2 regions of the Shewanella sp. SM23 genome follow, and region 2 is predicted to be linked to the other one. Evidence: riboswitches for the same ligand, from Rfam matches in the RefSeq annotation. Region 2 holds a riboswitch; the other holds the start of a gene.

Region 1 (8,549 bases), on a different contig from region 2:
TGGCTAAAGACGGAAAAAAGCCAACCGCCCGAACAAGTCCCCAGTGTGCATTGGGCTTATCTAAGATTAGGAAAACTCGCGGGCTGGAATGACAGCAAACGAAGCGGAATTGTAGGCTGGGAAAGGTTATGGCAAGGATGGTTTAAACTGCAAACCATCCTTGAAGGTTACCAGCTAGCCTTGTCTCTTGAGCAAAAGATGTGATCAAGAGACAGGAAACTTCGCAGGGCTTTATTTTTTAACCAATAATATCAAAATTTGGGATAATTACTGGCAGGTTGCCGCGCCAATATCAACCCATACTGCTGCAACACCCGGTACATCACCTTTAGTCCAGTAACTCGCCTTCCACACACGACCGTTATAGCTAGTAGTTTGACCGCCGTTATACACCACACCCGCATCCCAACCGAGATCAACTTGGCTGAGTAGCTGCCATTGGTCTGCGGTGCGAGATGGCGTATTACCCTGCGTCCAATACTTTGCTTTCCATACCAACTGACTATGACTCACAGTATCGCCCGTGTTATACACCACACTGGTTTGCCAAGCAGGATAGTTACCGGCATTGGGATCGGTTGCATCGCACCCACCACCAACCACTTTTGGCGTCACAGTCAGATTAGTCGATGCGCTTGCATCTAAGGCACCATCGGAAACCAGCACGCTCAAACCATAGAGGGTCGCTTCGGTAACATTGGGGCCAGTAACCACTAACGTGGCACTATTTTGCCCGGTTGCCGACACGCCTGCGGGCACAGTCCAAGCGTAGGTTAAGGCATCACCATCTGCATCGGAGGCACTCGCTACTATACTGACGGTTTTACCCGCTTCAACTGTCGCAGTCGGAGCCAGAGTCACTACAGGTGCTTGATTAGGCGTATCAGCCTTGTTGGTTACTGTCACTGAATCTGTGGCAGATAACCCTTCAGGATCGGTGGCTTTAAGGCTAAAACCATAGGCGACATCGGTTTGGGTTGCTCCCAGTTGAATAGTCGCATTCGCCATATCCGCATTCGCGATGGCAACACTTGGCCCAGAGACTTGAGTCCAGAGATAGCTTAAGGCAGCGTTTTCAGGATCGCGCGAACCGCTACCATTGAGCGTAACATCGGCGGGACCGGTGACATTCACATCCGCGCCCGCATTGGCAATGGGCGCTTTATTCACTGGCGGAGTGGTGCCTTCACCATGACCTAAACCTTCGTGCATGGCATTCAGAATGTCACCATTATCGGCATCAAGTTCCCACGCAAAAAGCCCACCAAGTTGATTAGAAAGCACATATTGCCCCTTGGCTTTAACTGAACGAGCATCATCGAAAGTGATTAAATCGCCAGTAGATGCCTTGAACAAAGATGGCGCCTCGGCCGTTTCGTCATAGCTGTAAGTCCAACCACTTCCCATGTAATCGTTCGCTATCTGACGATAATCCACCACACCAGCTTCCCAAGTACCTTTTACTTTGCCCGTTGCCGTCCCCGTGAAAGGATTATTACCACTGTAGCCATTGACACCTGTCCAACCGCGGCCATACATAGCGGCACCGACCACAATTTTCCCAGGGGTCACACCTTGGCCTAACAGCGCATTAACGCCATTAGCTGTGGTGTAACGGGTATTGGGATCCCAACTCGCTTCATACAGATTGGTTTGATGGCCGAGTTCAGTATTAGTCCAACCACCATTAAAGTCGTAACTCATCAAGAAGATGTAATCCATGTACTGCTGAGCAGCCTGATAATCGACTTTTTGAATTTTATCGTCACCAGCGCTAATCGCTGAGGTCAGCTCATAGGTACGACCCGTTTCGGCGCTTAGTTCATCAAGCATAGCCCGCAGTTCACGCATCAGAGTCACATAGGTTTCACCGTCATTGGCATTACCTAAATTTGGGTTAGCGCCATTTCCCCCTGGAAATTCCCAGTCGATATCCACGCCATCGAAGAATTTCCAGGTCTGTAGAAACTCTTTCACCGAAGCGACAAAGATATCGCGCTTGGTTTTATCACCGAAGAAAAAGAAGGGATCCGAGAGGGTCCAACCACCGACCGAAGGTAAAATCTTCAAATCTGGATGTGCTTGCTTAAGTGCCATCAATTGACCGAAGTTACCTTTGTAAGGATCTGAATGCTCACTCACTCCCGCCTGCGGTATTTGAATCGCTGCCCAAGGATCGTGAATCGCAACTTTAAAATCACCACGACCACTACAGGCACGTTGCAACGCTTCGAAACTGCCTTCGATTTCTTTCAAGCTATCATTGATGCCATCACCACCACAAATTGGGGTAAAGCCATATAAAATATGGGTTAAGTTTTGCGCAGGTATCTTATCGACCGGGAATTTACGGCCGTATACGCCCCATTCGACAAAGTAACCACCCACCACTTTGCCTGATTTATTAGCATAGGGACGGTTGTTTTCTTTTAGGGGAGCATTGAGTGGCACTAAATGGCTGCCGTCGGTATCAGCCACGAGGATTTGTTTAGCATCGCTCGCCGTACAGCCATCACTGTTACACAGTTGTACTTGCATCTGATAACGGCCACCCTTGTTCACCTTAAAGTTAGCGGTTCCCGACGCGCCAGATGGGCCTTCCCAAACTACATTGCCGTTGAGTAACACTTGGGCTCTATTGCCCACATCGCCACTCCAAAGGTTCCAACTAACGGAGACATCGGCGGCATCTTTCACCGTAACTAATTGATTGTAAGCGGTAGCCGCTTGATTCACTTCAATAATAGCGAACTTAGTTTCGCCCCAACCTAAAGTCGGTTTACCGGGCGCCGCTGCAAAAACGCTGGCACTGATGGTAGATGCCAGCGCTGATGCCACTAGCAAGGCTGATGTTGAAATTTGAGTCTTGAACATGAGATATCCCTATTGAATTTTTATATGAATCAATAAGGCAAACAAAGCGTAGACAGGAAACAGCACTCTCTTAAAACCATGCAAAACGACTGACAACTGCATGAAGAAAAACCTGTGGTATCCCCGCTATCATAGGTACAGACGAACCCTTAGACCGGAGGCTTTGCGTCCCAGTTTTTCAACTGGTTTGCCTTTTACACACAATGACAACGTTGTCATTGCAAATATCAGCATAAGCGTAAGCGCAATAAAATTGCAACAAAATATTATCAACTGTGTTATTGGCTAAAATCGTAAATAGAACTAGTCATCTGATAAGAAAGGAATTATGCAAATTAAACTATCGCTAATATTTACTTTGGGTAATGAGGATCATCTGAATACTTTAAGAATAAAAAAACAGGACTCGATATGCCAAAGGCATCATAAGTCCTGCTTTATATTTCACAATTTACGTCGCTTATGCAGCTAAAACTCAATCACTAAACATTCATAGCGCAAACCATAGTCGAGCAATATTTATTATCCTTATGCGCGGGGTATTTATGATCCTTATGCGCGGGGATAGTCCCTTGCGAGCATCACTGATAAACCGCGGCAAACCAAGGTTTCCATATCATCGACACGATTGATTTTCATCTCAGCTAAGGGCGCGCTCAATGCCATTTGCTTTAAGCTTTCGAGGCAGCCTTTGTAGTAAGGAGCGCTATTCATCATACCGCCGGCAAGCCAAATTCGATTAGGATTAAATAAATTAACCGCCCACGCTAATCCCATGCCGAGATAACTGCCCGCGCGATATAAATCATCCTGAGTGGAGATTTTGCGGCTGCGCACTGAATCGCCACTGGCCAGTTGCTCTAAACTAAACTCACCAGATTCTGTCATCACGCGACAAGGCCCCAACTCCCCCGCCACGCCCGTCGCTCCCGTAAAGACTTGTCCATTAAAGGCAATAGACATACCGATCCCAGTGCCGCACATGACCAATAACTCACAGGCATATTTAGCATCACAAGTCGCTTGCATACCCGCATCGATATCGTTGCAGATAAACTTAAGCTCACCCTGGGTTTTGACTGTATCGAAGCTCAATCCATTGAGTCCAGGTAAAGATTTACAAGAAACCAAACGATTATTTTGTACCAGTCCAGGTACGGCAATCGCTAGTTGGTAATGCTGTAAATCATAATCACGTTCAAACGCCGCAATTTGATTATTTAACTCTTCAATTTTAAAACCTTCACCTGTGGGGATTTTATATTGTTCTGTATGTCCCGCGAGCTGAAGTTCGAACAGGGCTTTGGTACCGCCCACATCTATTGTTAGTATTTGCATCGCTTACTCCACTGATACATGTGCTCCACTCTGACCCCGAGTGGAGATGGCAAATGTTAGCATAGGGTCCAAATGTTAGCGATTGAATAAAACTTAAGTTGCTAATTTGTAAGGAACAAGTCCTAATTAAAACATGACCAACCTTTTATTTAATTCACTTTTCATGCTCAAAATCACATAAATAAATTAACAACAAACCCCATAACCTCAAGCGTCTTACCTGCACAAATTCACGATTGTATACAAAATCCTTTATTCGCTACCCTTGCATCTAGCGCGCTAGACTTGCGATAATCCGAGCCGGTTAAAACTCAAATCAACATAAACCTACTCATCCTTAGGCGATCTTCGCCTACCGACTCGCATAGCATGCCAGTCTCTATTGGAGCCCTTATGTCACAATCAATCGCTAACCGTCTCGGTGCTATTCGTAACGAATTAACATCTGCTAATCTCGATGCTTTTATTATTCCCCGTGCCGACGAATATCTGGGCGAATATGTGCCAGCACATAACGAACGTTTGTACTGGGCAACCAACTTTACCGGTTCGGCGGGTATGGCTATCGTATTGAAAGATAAAGCCGCAATATTTACCGATGGCCGCTATACGGTTCAAGTTCGTTTGCAAGTCGATGCCACACTTTTCAGTTATGAAAGCCTAACCGATACACCACAAATTGAGTGGTTATGTGACACGCTACCAGCAGGGTCTCGCGTTGGTTTCGATGCGCGCTTACACACCTTAGCTTGGTATGAAAATGCCAAAGCAACCTTAAATAAATCCCAAATCGAATTAGTTGCAGTTGAACAAAACCCTATCGATTTGCATTGGCAGAATCGGCCAGCACAGTCGAACGCGCCTATCACTTTGTTTAGCAACGAGAGTGCTGGTAAAACCAGCCTGCAAAAACGCATTGAAATTGGTGCATTAGTAAAAAAAGCCGGTGGTGATGTCGCCTTAATCGCCGCCTTAGATTCTTTCTGCTGGCTACTCAATATTCGCGGCAATGATGTACCACGCCTGCCCGTTGTACTCAGCAGTGCCCTGCTCCACGCCAATGGCGATATGCAGCTTTTCACCGATTTAAGCAAACTCCCAGAGGGCATTGAGGAGCATGTTGGTGCTGGCGTAAGCTTTAAGGACGAGGCATCTCTTGCCGATACACTCGCCAGCATGCAGGATGTAAAACTACTTGCCGATCCGAATTCTGCAAACGCTTGGGCACAAAACATTGCCCGTGAGGCAGGAGCAAAATTAATTGCTGGAATCGATCCTGTCGCTTTACCTAAAGCGCAGAAAAACGCCGCAGAACTGGCCGGCATGCGTGCCTGTCATATCCGCGATGGCGTCGCAGTGAGTCGATTCCTTGCATGGCTCGATGCCGAAGTGGCAGCCAATCGTATGCACGATGAAGGCACCCTTGCGGATAAATTGGAAAGCTTTCGCCTAGAAGATGAGCGTTACCGCGAGCCAAGTTTCGACACGATTTCAGCTGCCGGTCCTAATGCCGCTATGTGCCATTACAATCACAACAATGGCACACCAGCCATGATGACAATGGACAGCATCTACTTAGTGGATTCTGGCGCTCAGTATATTGATGGCACGACAGATGTGACCCGTACCATTGCGATAGGTGAAGTGACCGATGAGCATAAAAAAATGGTTACGCTGGTGCTAAAAGGTCATATTGCCCTCGACCAAGCTCGCTTCCCGAAAGGCACCTCAGGCCAGCAGCTCGATGCATTCGCCCGCCAATATTTATGGCAACATGGTTTTGATTACGATCACGGCACAGGCCATGGCGTGGGTCACTTTTTAAGTGTGCACGAAGGTCCGCAGCGCATAGGTAAAAATGTCAACGGTATCGCATTGATGCCCGGCATGGTGCTTTCCAACGAGCCGGGTTACTACCGCACCGACGATTTCGGTATTCGCCTAGAAAACCTCGTCGTAGTGCAACACTGTGAAGCACTTAAAGGGGCTGAGCGTGAAATGTATGAATTCGATGCGTTGACTATGATCCCTATGGATGCGCGCCTTATTGATAAGAGCCTGTTAACGCAAGGGGAAATAGACTGGTTTAATGCTTATCATCAGCAAGTATTCAATACACTTTCTCCGTTGATGTCAGGGGATGAATTGGCTTGGTTAACTCAAGTGACTAAAGCAATTTAGCACTCCGCTGATAAGTAGCAATTTAAGTCGTTATTTTAGTCACTTACGCGCTATAAAATAGAACGCCCAAGGCAATTAGCATTGGGCGTTTTTTTAGCGCTATCAGTGTGTTTTAAAACCCACGTCTTATTTCAAAACCATGATTTCAAAACACGATTTAAAAACATGAGTCGCTAAACCATAGTAGGTTGTGCCATCGGCTGATAAGCATCATCCAGCGATGCTTTAGACAACACTTCAAAGTCCTGATGAATTTCAATAAAACAATCGACTAATTCAGGGTCGAAATGCTGACCTTTGCCTTCAATAATTAAGTCGATAGCCTCTTGGTGGCTAAAGGGCCGCTTATAACATCGGGGAGAAGTCAGCGCGTCATAAACATCAACTAGGGCCACTATCCTCGCCGAAAGCGGAATATCTTCACCTTTCAAACCAAGGGGATAACCACTACCATCCCACTTTTCATGGTGACCCGAAGCAATATCGCGGCCCATCTGAATAAAAGTACATTGGGGCGCATATTCCAACAAACTGCGTAGCACTTGTCCCCCGATCACAGGATGAGCTTTAATTTGTTCAAACTCCTGCGGCGTTAGTTTACCCGGTTTAAGCAAAATCGCATCGGCAATACCGACCTTACCTATATCGTGCAAAATGGCCGACAAACTAATGTCTTGAATATAATCTTCGTTCAATTCTGCAGGAGGATTGGCGGCCAGTAGTCGCTGCGACGCGAGCATTTTCGAATACTGCCGCATACGTAGCAAATGCGCGCCCGTTTCGTTATCTCTGTATTCGGCGAGTTTAGCTAAGCCTAATACGGTAGCTTGGCGTGATGCTAAGGTTGAATCGAGTGCGTCAGCCAACTTACCTAATAAATAAGTAATAGTTAACGTCAACATGGCATTGGTCACGATAAAATTGACCACCACAACGGCCCAAATACCGACGCTATAACCTTGGGTTTCAGGCCAATTGAGCCAATTAAAATGATAGGCAAAACCAATCAATACCAAACTTAGCCCATTCAAACACTGGGCATATAAGCTGGCTCGATTTCCTAAAAATATACCGACTAACGGCGGGAAAATAAATAACCAGAAAAAACCTGCTCCCGAAGGGCCAATCGCAATTAAAAAACCGATGCCAATTGCATAACCCAGCAAGCAGCCACAGCCAAAACGCGTACTATCAGCAAGCTTAGGAAAATACAGTAAAAGCAGTAAAAACAGATAAGCCAGCGTATCAAATACCACCATAAACCAGAGATCGGCGATGACGCATAAATACACACTAGTGATGTATACAGGCACGCAGAGAATCGCTAGAAAGCCAAATAAACGTTCAAAAATCAAACGTCGCCAATGTGGCAGTGCCGCCGCTGTTCCCAAGGACGCTGTGGCTAATTTAGTTACACCACGCCTAAGTGATATCGCCATGGGAAGTTCCTCTTATGTAGCATTCCCGCTGTGAGCTAATAAACTAGAAGAGCAAAATCAAGATACACCACTGAAGCAAGGAAAAATAAACCATCTTTTGTTGCCCATTAAAGAATAGACTAAGGCCAATAAAGCGCTCCATGAATACTGCGATATCAAGCCGAATCAACGACATTAGTCCAATATCATCGAACATAATTTATATTTAAGATGAATGACAAATACCCACTCAAGACATAAAAGAATAACCCTATACAAAATACTAGAATTAACGATTTAACAGGATAAACGCTCGTTTAACTCCACATTCTCGCTACTTAAAAACTTTATATATTGCAATAGCTTATAAATACGACGAACGATTGATTTTCACCAGTCAGCCATGAGAAACCGCTCTCCTATACCCACACAAAAATGATACTCTTATCACATAACAAGCTTACTCCGATGAGAGTCAGCACAATAAAATTCGCGCCTAACACCGCGTCCTGAACCCTAATGAACCACATCGGCCCTGAATGGACACACTAAATGAGCCAGAGTAACGCCTCAGCAAATAAAATAGTTAATACACAGAGATCAGATCAAGAAATCCGCTTAACACCACAAGATGAACTCATTTCCACCACTGATACTCGCGGTATCATCACTTACGTCAATGCCCGCTTTGCCGAAGTATCAGGCTATAGCGATCAAGAATTAATTGGCAGTGCCCAT
Region 2 (8,549 bases):
TGGCTTGGCTAGGTTTTGACATGACTTGATTAATGATAGAGCGACTATTCGCGCTATCAAGGGGCCGCAATGCCCATTCTCGCGCGATTCGCTGGCCGTGCTGACGGCATTCTTGCATCGCATCTCGATCGGGACGCCATTTGACTTTTAATCCCACCGAGGTTTCAAAACCAGCATCCATCAAACGAGTGTGAATTCTATCGACTGCGCCGCCATTCCAGCCATAACTACCAAAAGCTGCCGCCTTTTTATTGCGAAAACGCAGGCCCGTGATTTCTTCAAGCATGGCGGCAATTTTAGGCATCATCACATTATTCATGGTGGATGAGCCGACTAAAATACCTTTTGACCTAAATGCCTGTGCAAGGATTTCGTTTTTATCATGACGTGCGACGTTATACACTTTTACTGCTACATTGGGGTCAACATCATGAATACCTTGAGCAATACCGTCGGCCATCATGCGAGTATTATTGGACATAGAGTCGTAGAAAATCGTGATGCGGTCTTCTTGATAAGCGTCGGCCCAAGCTAAATATTGGTGAATAATTTGGGCAGGATTATCACGCCACACAATGCCGTGTGAAGTTGCGATCATATCTACAGGTAAATTAAAGCTTAATACTTCGTGAATTTTAGCCGTCACTAGGCTGCTAAAGGGCGTTAAAATGTTTGAGTAGTACCGTAGGCATTGTTCCATTAATTCATTTTGATCAACCTCATCATTGAATAAATGTTCGTCGCAATAGTGTTGGCCAAAGGCATCGTTACTGAATAAAACCGCATCTTCGGTGAGGTATGTCATCATGCTATCTGGCCAATGCAACATAGGTGCTTCGATAAATATCAGTTGCTTACCATTGCCTATCGCTAAACTATCCCCTGTCTTTACGGTAATGAAATTCCATTCTGGGTGGTGGTGATGTCCTACAATGGAGTCGACCGCATTTTCACTGCAGTAAATTGGTGTGTTAGGAATTTTGGCCATTAATGCAGTCAGGGCGCCTGAGTGGTCTTCCTCTGCATGGTTCATCACAATATAGTCTATGTCGGTTAAATTAATTTCAGCTTCAAGATTTTGTAAGAATTGCTGGCTAAACCGATGATCAACTGTATCAATTAACACGGTTTTTTCTTCACGGATAAGGTAGCTATTGTAGCTTGTGCCTTTAGTTATCTTGTACTCAGTACCATGAAAATCTTGCACTTCCCAATCGCGTTGACCCACCCAGTGGATATTGTTTTTTACATGAATAGTCATAAATACACCTGTGATAATTAATAATGAATGCGCTACGTAAATCTTGCTTATTTAGTTAAATCTCTTATTGCACTCACCATGCCAATATTTTAAGGTCTTGATTTTTATTGGTATTAGCGTATTTCAACATTTTAAATCACTTGCTGATGTCATAATGACAATTTGATGTTAGTCAAATTGACATTACACTATTGTCAATATGACTTTATTTGACTGTGGATGTGCTATGAGTGCCCATGCTGATTTAACTCAGTTAGCCTTAGATTTAACTGTCGGCGTGTCGACGCAAGACAGATTTGAGCGTTTGTTGGCAGTGGTCAGGCGGCGTGTCAATTGTGATGCTGCGGCATTATTGGCATTTCGGGAGCAGCAATTTGTCCCCTTGGCGATAGATGGGCTCTTTGCCGAAGTGTTAGGGCGGCGCTTTCAAATTAGTGAACATCCGAGATTAGAGGCTATCGCCCGTGCTGGCGATGTGGTTCGTTTCCCGGCCGACAGTGAACTTCCCGATCCGTATGATGGTTTAATTCCACATCATAGTGCGAGCTTACATGTACATGCTTGCATTGGTTTACCACTAATCGCAAACGATCGCTTAATTGGGGCGCTCACCATTGATGGTTTCAACCCTCATCAGTTTGATGGTTTTAGTGATAGCGAGTTGCGTGTGATCAGCGCACTGGCCGCAGCCAGTCTTAATACTGCGTTATTGATGCAACAGCTAGAATCCCAAGTTGTTGAAGTTTCCAATGGAACTGAGGTGCTCAATCGTCCTGCTAGTCAGCAGGAGATCATAGGGCAATCCACACAGATCCAATCGCTAAAGCAGCAGATAAGTGCCGTGGCAGGCACTGATTTATCGGTATTAATTACCGGCGAAACTGGCGTGGGTAAGGAGTTAGTGGCCGCGGCGATACATAATCAATCGACCAGAGCCGATAAATCACTTATCTATTTGAACTGCGCTGCATTGCCTGAGTCCGTCGCCGAAAGCGAGTTATTTGGACATGTAAAAGGGGCATTTACGGGGGCAATCAGTCATAGGCAAGGCAAGTTTGAACTCGCTGACAAGGGGACTTTGTTTTTAGATGAAATTGGGGAGCTTCCCTTGGGGCTGCAAGCTAAGTTATTGAGGGTTTTACAATACGGTGAATTACAGCGAGTGGGCAGTGATAAGAGCCTAAAAGTTAATACTCGGATTATTGCCGCCACTAATCGAATTTTGCACCAAGAGGCAACGGAAGGGCGCTTTCGTTTCGATCTTTACCATAGGTTGAGCGTATTTCCTATCCACGTAGCACCATTAAGAGAGCGTGGGCAAGATATTGTTATGCTGACAGGTTTTTTTCTTGAACGTTGTAAAGCGAAGTTAGGACTCACCCATATCAATATCACACCCGCAGCGCAGCAGTTATTAGAGCAATACACATGGCCGGGTAATGTGCGTGAGCTAGAGCATGCGATACACAGGGCTGCGGTGTTGGCGAAAGCCGAGCTAAAAACGGCTTACATCAGCTTAAGTGATAAACATTTTCAGCTCGATTCTTTGATGAATCAAGCACACAGAACAGTTGACGAAGATAGACCATCAGATGCCGCAACGCCAGCCAGTGAATTAGCATTTAGGTCTGAGTCGGCCTGTCGTGAGGGACAATCGCAAGATAATTCCAGTGTTATGCTGGGGCTTAAGGCTGCGACTGAGAGATATCAGCGTCAACTTATTCGCCAAGTTTTAGCCGCGAATCAACAAAATTGGGCTGCGTGTGCAAGAATATTGCAAATCGATACAGGTAATTTGCACCGACTTGCAAAACGGTTAGGTTTAAAAGAATAAAATATTGCGTGAAGAGATTTTATTCTGCAGCAAAACCCCAGCCTCGATTCTTAGAAGAACAGTGTTGCTACGCCTAAGAGTGCGAACAATACGGCGCAGCCACGGTGTATCCACAACATAGGTAATTTTTCGGCGCTGAAGTGGCCTGCGATCACTACGGGTACGTTAGCAAGCAGCATGCCTAAGGTTGTGCCAGCAACCACCATAGTTAATGAATCGTATTTTGCGGCTAATACCACAGTTGCGATTTGCGTTTTATCCCCCATTTCGGCGATAAAAAACAGGATAAAGGTGGCGAGAAAGGGGCCCATTTTATAGAAGCGGCTCTCTTCTGCATCGACTTTATCGGGGATTAACACCCAAAGAGCGATCGCAAAGAATGACGCAGCCACTAAATAACGTGCCAGATCTGGGCTTACCCAGTTAATCGCCCATTGGCCAATCCAAGCTGCGGCAAAATGGTTAAATAATGTCGACAGCAAAATACCTAAAACAATGGCGGTTTTATTTTTAAATCTTGCGGCGAGGATTAGTGCAAGTAATTGAGTTTTATCACCAATTTCAGCGATAGCAACCGTAAAGGTTGAGGCAAGTAGGGCTTCCAAGTGTGATCCTTTAGGGGTGGTCATGACATAAGCACAATAAACCGTCCACCCCTAGGTGCGGTCATTGTGCTCAGGTCTTGCTGGGCAAATCTATGATTTGCTGTGAACACCATGGCATGTTGCCAAGTATGTTGATGTTCACCCTAGATGACGATGGCTCGAAATCCAGTTAGCTACTCCCCCGAAGCGAGGTGGGCATTATACCTAGGTAAGATTTAGTTTCAAGCACGAGTTTATAACAGTAGGTGCTGATAAATGTTTGACGGGTGTCAGAAAAATACCGATTCACATTCTTTAACTTAATGAATGTAAATGAATTATTTTTTTGACAACGTTGTCTTTTGTTGCTAATTTAGCCAAGTCATTTCTACTTGGTTACATACTGTTAACTCGTAGTGACTCAATGATAACGACTGTATTTGGCAAACTAATTGAAAAGTTAGGACGCAAAGCTTCCGGTCTAAGGTTGTAAATGGATTTTTTAGTGAACTAAGATAGCGGAGTTGCCGCAGAATTCGATTTCTGTGAAAGATAAACGACTGCTGTTTAATGCTGTTGTTTGCCCAAATACCACTTTTATATCTAAGCCTATCATTATGTTTAGGATGATAGGCAATCAATGGAGTGCATTAAAGTGGCAAATCCTACTGTTTTTTCCCCTATTTCTAAATTGAGTTTATTGGCCGCGGCAGTAATGGCGACGAATGCGTTTGTGAGTATCTCTGCGCAGGCGCACGGTTATGTTGTGGCACCTGAATCGCGTTCATATGCCTGTAAAACAGGTAAAAATGCCAATTGTGGCGCGGTGCAATGGGAGCCGCAAAGTGTTGAGGGGCCATCGGGTTTTCCTGAATCAGGTCCTGCTGATGGCAAACTGGCGAGTGCTGGCAATGGTGCTTTTTCACCTTTGGATGAACAAAGTCCGAGCCGTTGGGCAAAGACGGATATTAAAGCGGGCTGGAATAAGTTCAGTTGGCAGTTCACAGCAAACCATGTCACCCGTAATTGGCGTTACTATTTAACTCGCCAAGATTGGAACCCAAACCAAGCTTTGAGCCGAGCGAGCTTTGACTTAGCACCCTTTTGCGTAGTTGATGGTGGTATGGAACAGCCGCCTAAGTTAGTGACCCATGACTGCTACGTGCCAGAAGGTCGCAGTGGTTATCAAGTGATCTTGGCCGTGTGGGAAGTTGGAGATACGACGAATAGTTTCTACAATGCTATCGATGTGAACTTGGGCTCGGGTCCTATTGTGCCGAGTGAATGGCAAGATGTGGGGGATATCAATCCGTCACTCGATCTAAAAGCAGGCGATAAAGTGATGACCCGGGTGTTTGACGCCAATGGTGAGCAAGCGGCTAAGCAAACAGTCATTACCATTAGCGATGCGACTCAAGGTGATAAACAAAATTGGCCTTTCCTATTAGCAAGCGCGATTAATGCCCAGCAGTCCCAGTTAAAAGCGGGACAAAAAAATGCATCGGGTGTGATTGAGCCTGTGTATGGCAAAAACGACATTTTTACAGCGAAAAACTCAGGTATTGAGCGTGTCGAAGTAGGATTTGATTTAGCTCCTGCTCCGGGCAACAGCTTAGAAGTCACTTCACTTGCCGACGATTATCAAATTATCGATGGTGCGGCGAAGGTCAGCTTTGATGTAACCAGTAACGCCGAGATGCTAGTGTCAGCGTATTTGTTTAGCCATGATGGCACCGCGTCAGGTTTTGTGAGCCAAACTGTTAACAATGCCAGTGCTAGCTTAGTGTTAGACGTTGTTGAGCCTAAAGCTGGGCATTATCATTTGCAGGTAAAAGCTGAGCCTAAACAAGGTGATGTTATTCAGCAGAACTTTGACCTCTTCTTAAAGGATCAAGCTCCTGCACCAGAAGCTGATTTTGTATTCCCAGCAGGCGTGAAAGGTTACGTTGCAGGTACTACAGTGTTACAGCCTAAAAATGGCAAAGTGTATCAATGTAAGCCATTCCCTTATAGCGGCTATTGCGTGCAGTGGTCGGCTTCTGCCACAGGATTTGAGCCAGGTGTTGGCGCTTCTTGGGCTATGGCGTGGACTGAGCTGTAAATTAACATTTTGAGTTAATCAATTCTCAACATGATGTGATTGGGCTTAAACATATTCGCTGTGTTTAAGCCCTTTTTGTCTGCATCGGATGGAAAAAGACCGGCTTTATTTTGATTCGAGCCTAATACAAGATTACAGGTATTCTCAACAAAGGTAGCGATTTTGTTGGCTTGTTTATTTTCGTTTATCACAGCGCTATTAAGTTGTTACCGTACCGTTTGCTACCCTTCTTTGTTCACAACTGGCTTGCCCACTGGGTTTGGCTCTGTTAATGTCCCAAACTATCTATTTAATCGATGCTTATATCGGTACATTCATTTGGGCTATCACAATTGAAAGTCATGCCATTTTTCAATAATCGATTTAGTTAGCCTCAATGGCTACTGGGTTGAAACATTCAAAAGCTATTGGGGCCAATTGATCTGCTAGGTCGAGATCTGATTGGATGCTTTAAGTGATGTGTCGCTTATTTCGATTTAAGACGCAAGGCTTTATCGGTTCAAATCTTACTCAAATAAAATAATAATTAATTATTGAACAGGACTATTGTGTGAATTCAAAAATGTTAGGCTCGATCGCCATCGTTGCCGGGACGGCCATTGGCGCAGGTATGTTAGCGTTACCTTTAGCCACAGCGGCTTTAGGTATTATCCCTGCTTTAGTGTTACTCGTCGTTATTTGGGGCGTGTCCGCCTATACCTCATTACTTATGCTCGAAATTAACTTACGCACTGGCGTGGGGGATAACGTGCATGCTATTACGGGTAAGTTACTGGGTAAAAAAGGTCAAATAATTCAAGGTGCTTCTTTCCTGAGTTTATTATTTGCTTTGACCGCGGCTTATCTCACCGGCGGCTCTTCGTTATTAGTGCTTAAAGCGAAGAACATGTTCGATATCGTGCTCGATAATCAAGTCGCAGTGTTGTTATTTACACTCGTGCTCGGTGGCTTTGCGGCGCTAGGTGTTGCTTGGGTCGATAAAGTTTCACGTTTCCTATTTTCGTTAATGATTCTATTGCTCGTGGTGGTGGTATTATTTTTATTGCCCGAAGTCAGTATTGCTAGCATGGCAACTGGCGCGATTGCCGAGTCTATGACCAGCAATTGGATGGCGGCAATTCCCGTAGTGTTTACTTCGTTTGGTTTCCACGTCTGTATCGCCACTTTAGTGCGTTATCTCGATGGCGATGCGGTATCACTGCGTAAGGTGTTGTTAATCGGTTCGACTATCCCACTTGCTTGTTATGTTCTGTGGTTATTGGTGACTTTAGGCACAGTAGGCGGATATGAGGTGAATAGTTTTGAAGGTTCACTACCTTCACTCGTCACGGCATTGCAGGATATTGCTCATACGCCTTGGATCAGCAAATGTATTTCATTATTCGCTGACTTAGCTTTAGTGACCTCATTCCTCGGTGTGACCTTAAGTTTATATGACTTTATCGCCGAATTAACTCGTGCCAAAGAAACGTTTGCCGGTCGTATTCAAACTTGGTTACTGACCTTTATTCCGCCTGTTTTGTGTGCCTTGTATTTGCCTGAAGGCTTTGTGGCGGTACTGGGATTTGCGGCCGTACCATTGGTCGTGATGATCATCTTCTTGCCAATTGTTATGGCACTGCGTCAACGTCAGTCGCAGCTGGGTGGTTATCAAGTGTCTGGCGGATCTGTTGCATTAGTCATTGCAGGCTTGTTAGGTGCCGTGATTGTGGGTGCCCAACTATTTGTTGGGATCTAATTCATTGCGATAGATGAGGGCTTTTTAGCGAATACATCTGGGTAACTTTGATTAAATGTATTTGCTTTGTAAGCGAGTTTTTCAGAGTCTGTTATAGAGAGTGTCGCATGTGATAAAGTCAGGCCCCGGCCTGACTTTTTGCTTTTTAGGTTTTAAAGCGAGTGATGCTGGGTTTTAGCACAGTTATTTAAAATTAAAACAACGCTATTAAAACGAGAAAATGGCCCAGCTTGCGCGTGGCTTCATTCACATAAAACGGACTTAACACAATGAAAAAATGGTTACTCACAGTTGCCGTGGCCGCTAGTTTTGGCGCACAGGCTGACGAAGGTATGTGGCAGCCCCATCAACTGCCTGCTATGGCTGATGAACTGAAAGCAAAAGGCCTTGAAATTGATGCGAAATCGATTTCAAAGCTGACCGAATTCCCTATGAATGCAGTGATAAGCCTTGGCGGTTGTACTGCATCATTCGTATCGCCAAAAGGCTTGGTTGTCACTAACCATCACTGTGCCTATGGTGCGATTCAGTACAACTCAACCCCAGAAAAAAACCTGCTACAAGATGGATTTTTAGCTAAGACATTTGCTGATGAATTACCTGCCACGCCAGGTTCACGTATCTATGTGACCGAAGAAGTGACTAATGTAACCGACACGGTAAAAGCAGGGCTTGAGTCGAAAGTGGGCAGTGAGTTTTACCAAGGCATTGAGGTACAAGAAAAAGCGTTAGTCGCTGAATGTGAAAAAGAAGATGGCTACCGTTGTCAAGTTTATAGCTTCCACGGTGGCCTCGAATATTACCTAGTAAAACAACTAGAAATCCGTGATGTTCGCTTAGTTTATAACCCCGCCGCGAGCGTGGGTAAGTACGGCGGGAATTTGGACAACTGGATGTGGCCACGTCACACAGGCGATTTTTCTTTCTACCGTGCTTATGTCTCTAAAGCGGGTAAACCCGCAGAGTTTAGTGCTGACAACGTGCCTTATGAGCCAAAAAGTTTCTTAAAAGTATCGGCTAAAGGTGTGAGC

Evidence for each region. A riboswitch is a leader RNA that binds a small molecule or an ion and turns the genes downstream of it on or off. The one in region 2 is predicted to bind cyclic di-GMP.
Region 1: linked by a shared signal. The riboswitch ahead of L5L98_RS09540 (glycosyl hydrolase family 18 protein) and the one ahead of gbpA (N-acetylglucosamine-binding protein GbpA) in region 2 are both predicted to bind cyclic di-GMP.

What each region holds. Positions count from the first base shown of each region.
Region 1 is NZ_JAKKRM010000005.1:326,486-335,034, reverse strand. It holds partial or broken gene L5L98_RS09545 (IS4 family transposase) at 1-204, shown strand, start outside; gene L5L98_RS09540 (glycosyl hydrolase family 18 protein) at 268-2,874, opposite strand; cyclic di-GMP riboswitch class I at 2,988-3,076, opposite strand; gene L5L98_RS09535 (ROK family protein) at 3,427-4,212, opposite strand; gene L5L98_RS09530 (aminopeptidase P family protein) at 4,606-6,393, shown strand; gene L5L98_RS09525 (HD-GYP domain-containing protein) at 6,567-7,832, opposite strand; gene L5L98_RS09520 (methyl-accepting chemotaxis protein) at 8,364-8,549, shown strand, end outside.
Region 2 is NZ_JAKKRM010000010.1:131,532-140,080, reverse strand. It holds gene norV (anaerobic nitric oxide reductase flavorubredoxin) at 1-1,261, opposite strand, end outside; gene norR (nitric oxide reductase transcriptional regulator NorR) at 1,488-3,095, shown strand; gene L5L98_RS13825 (TMEM165/GDT1 family protein) at 3,146-3,700, opposite strand; cyclic di-GMP riboswitch class I at 4,112-4,211, shown strand; gene gbpA (N-acetylglucosamine-binding protein GbpA) at 4,335-5,780, shown strand; gene L5L98_RS13815 (aromatic amino acid transport family protein) at 6,343-7,518, shown strand; gene L5L98_RS13810 (S46 family peptidase) at 7,788-8,549, shown strand, end outside.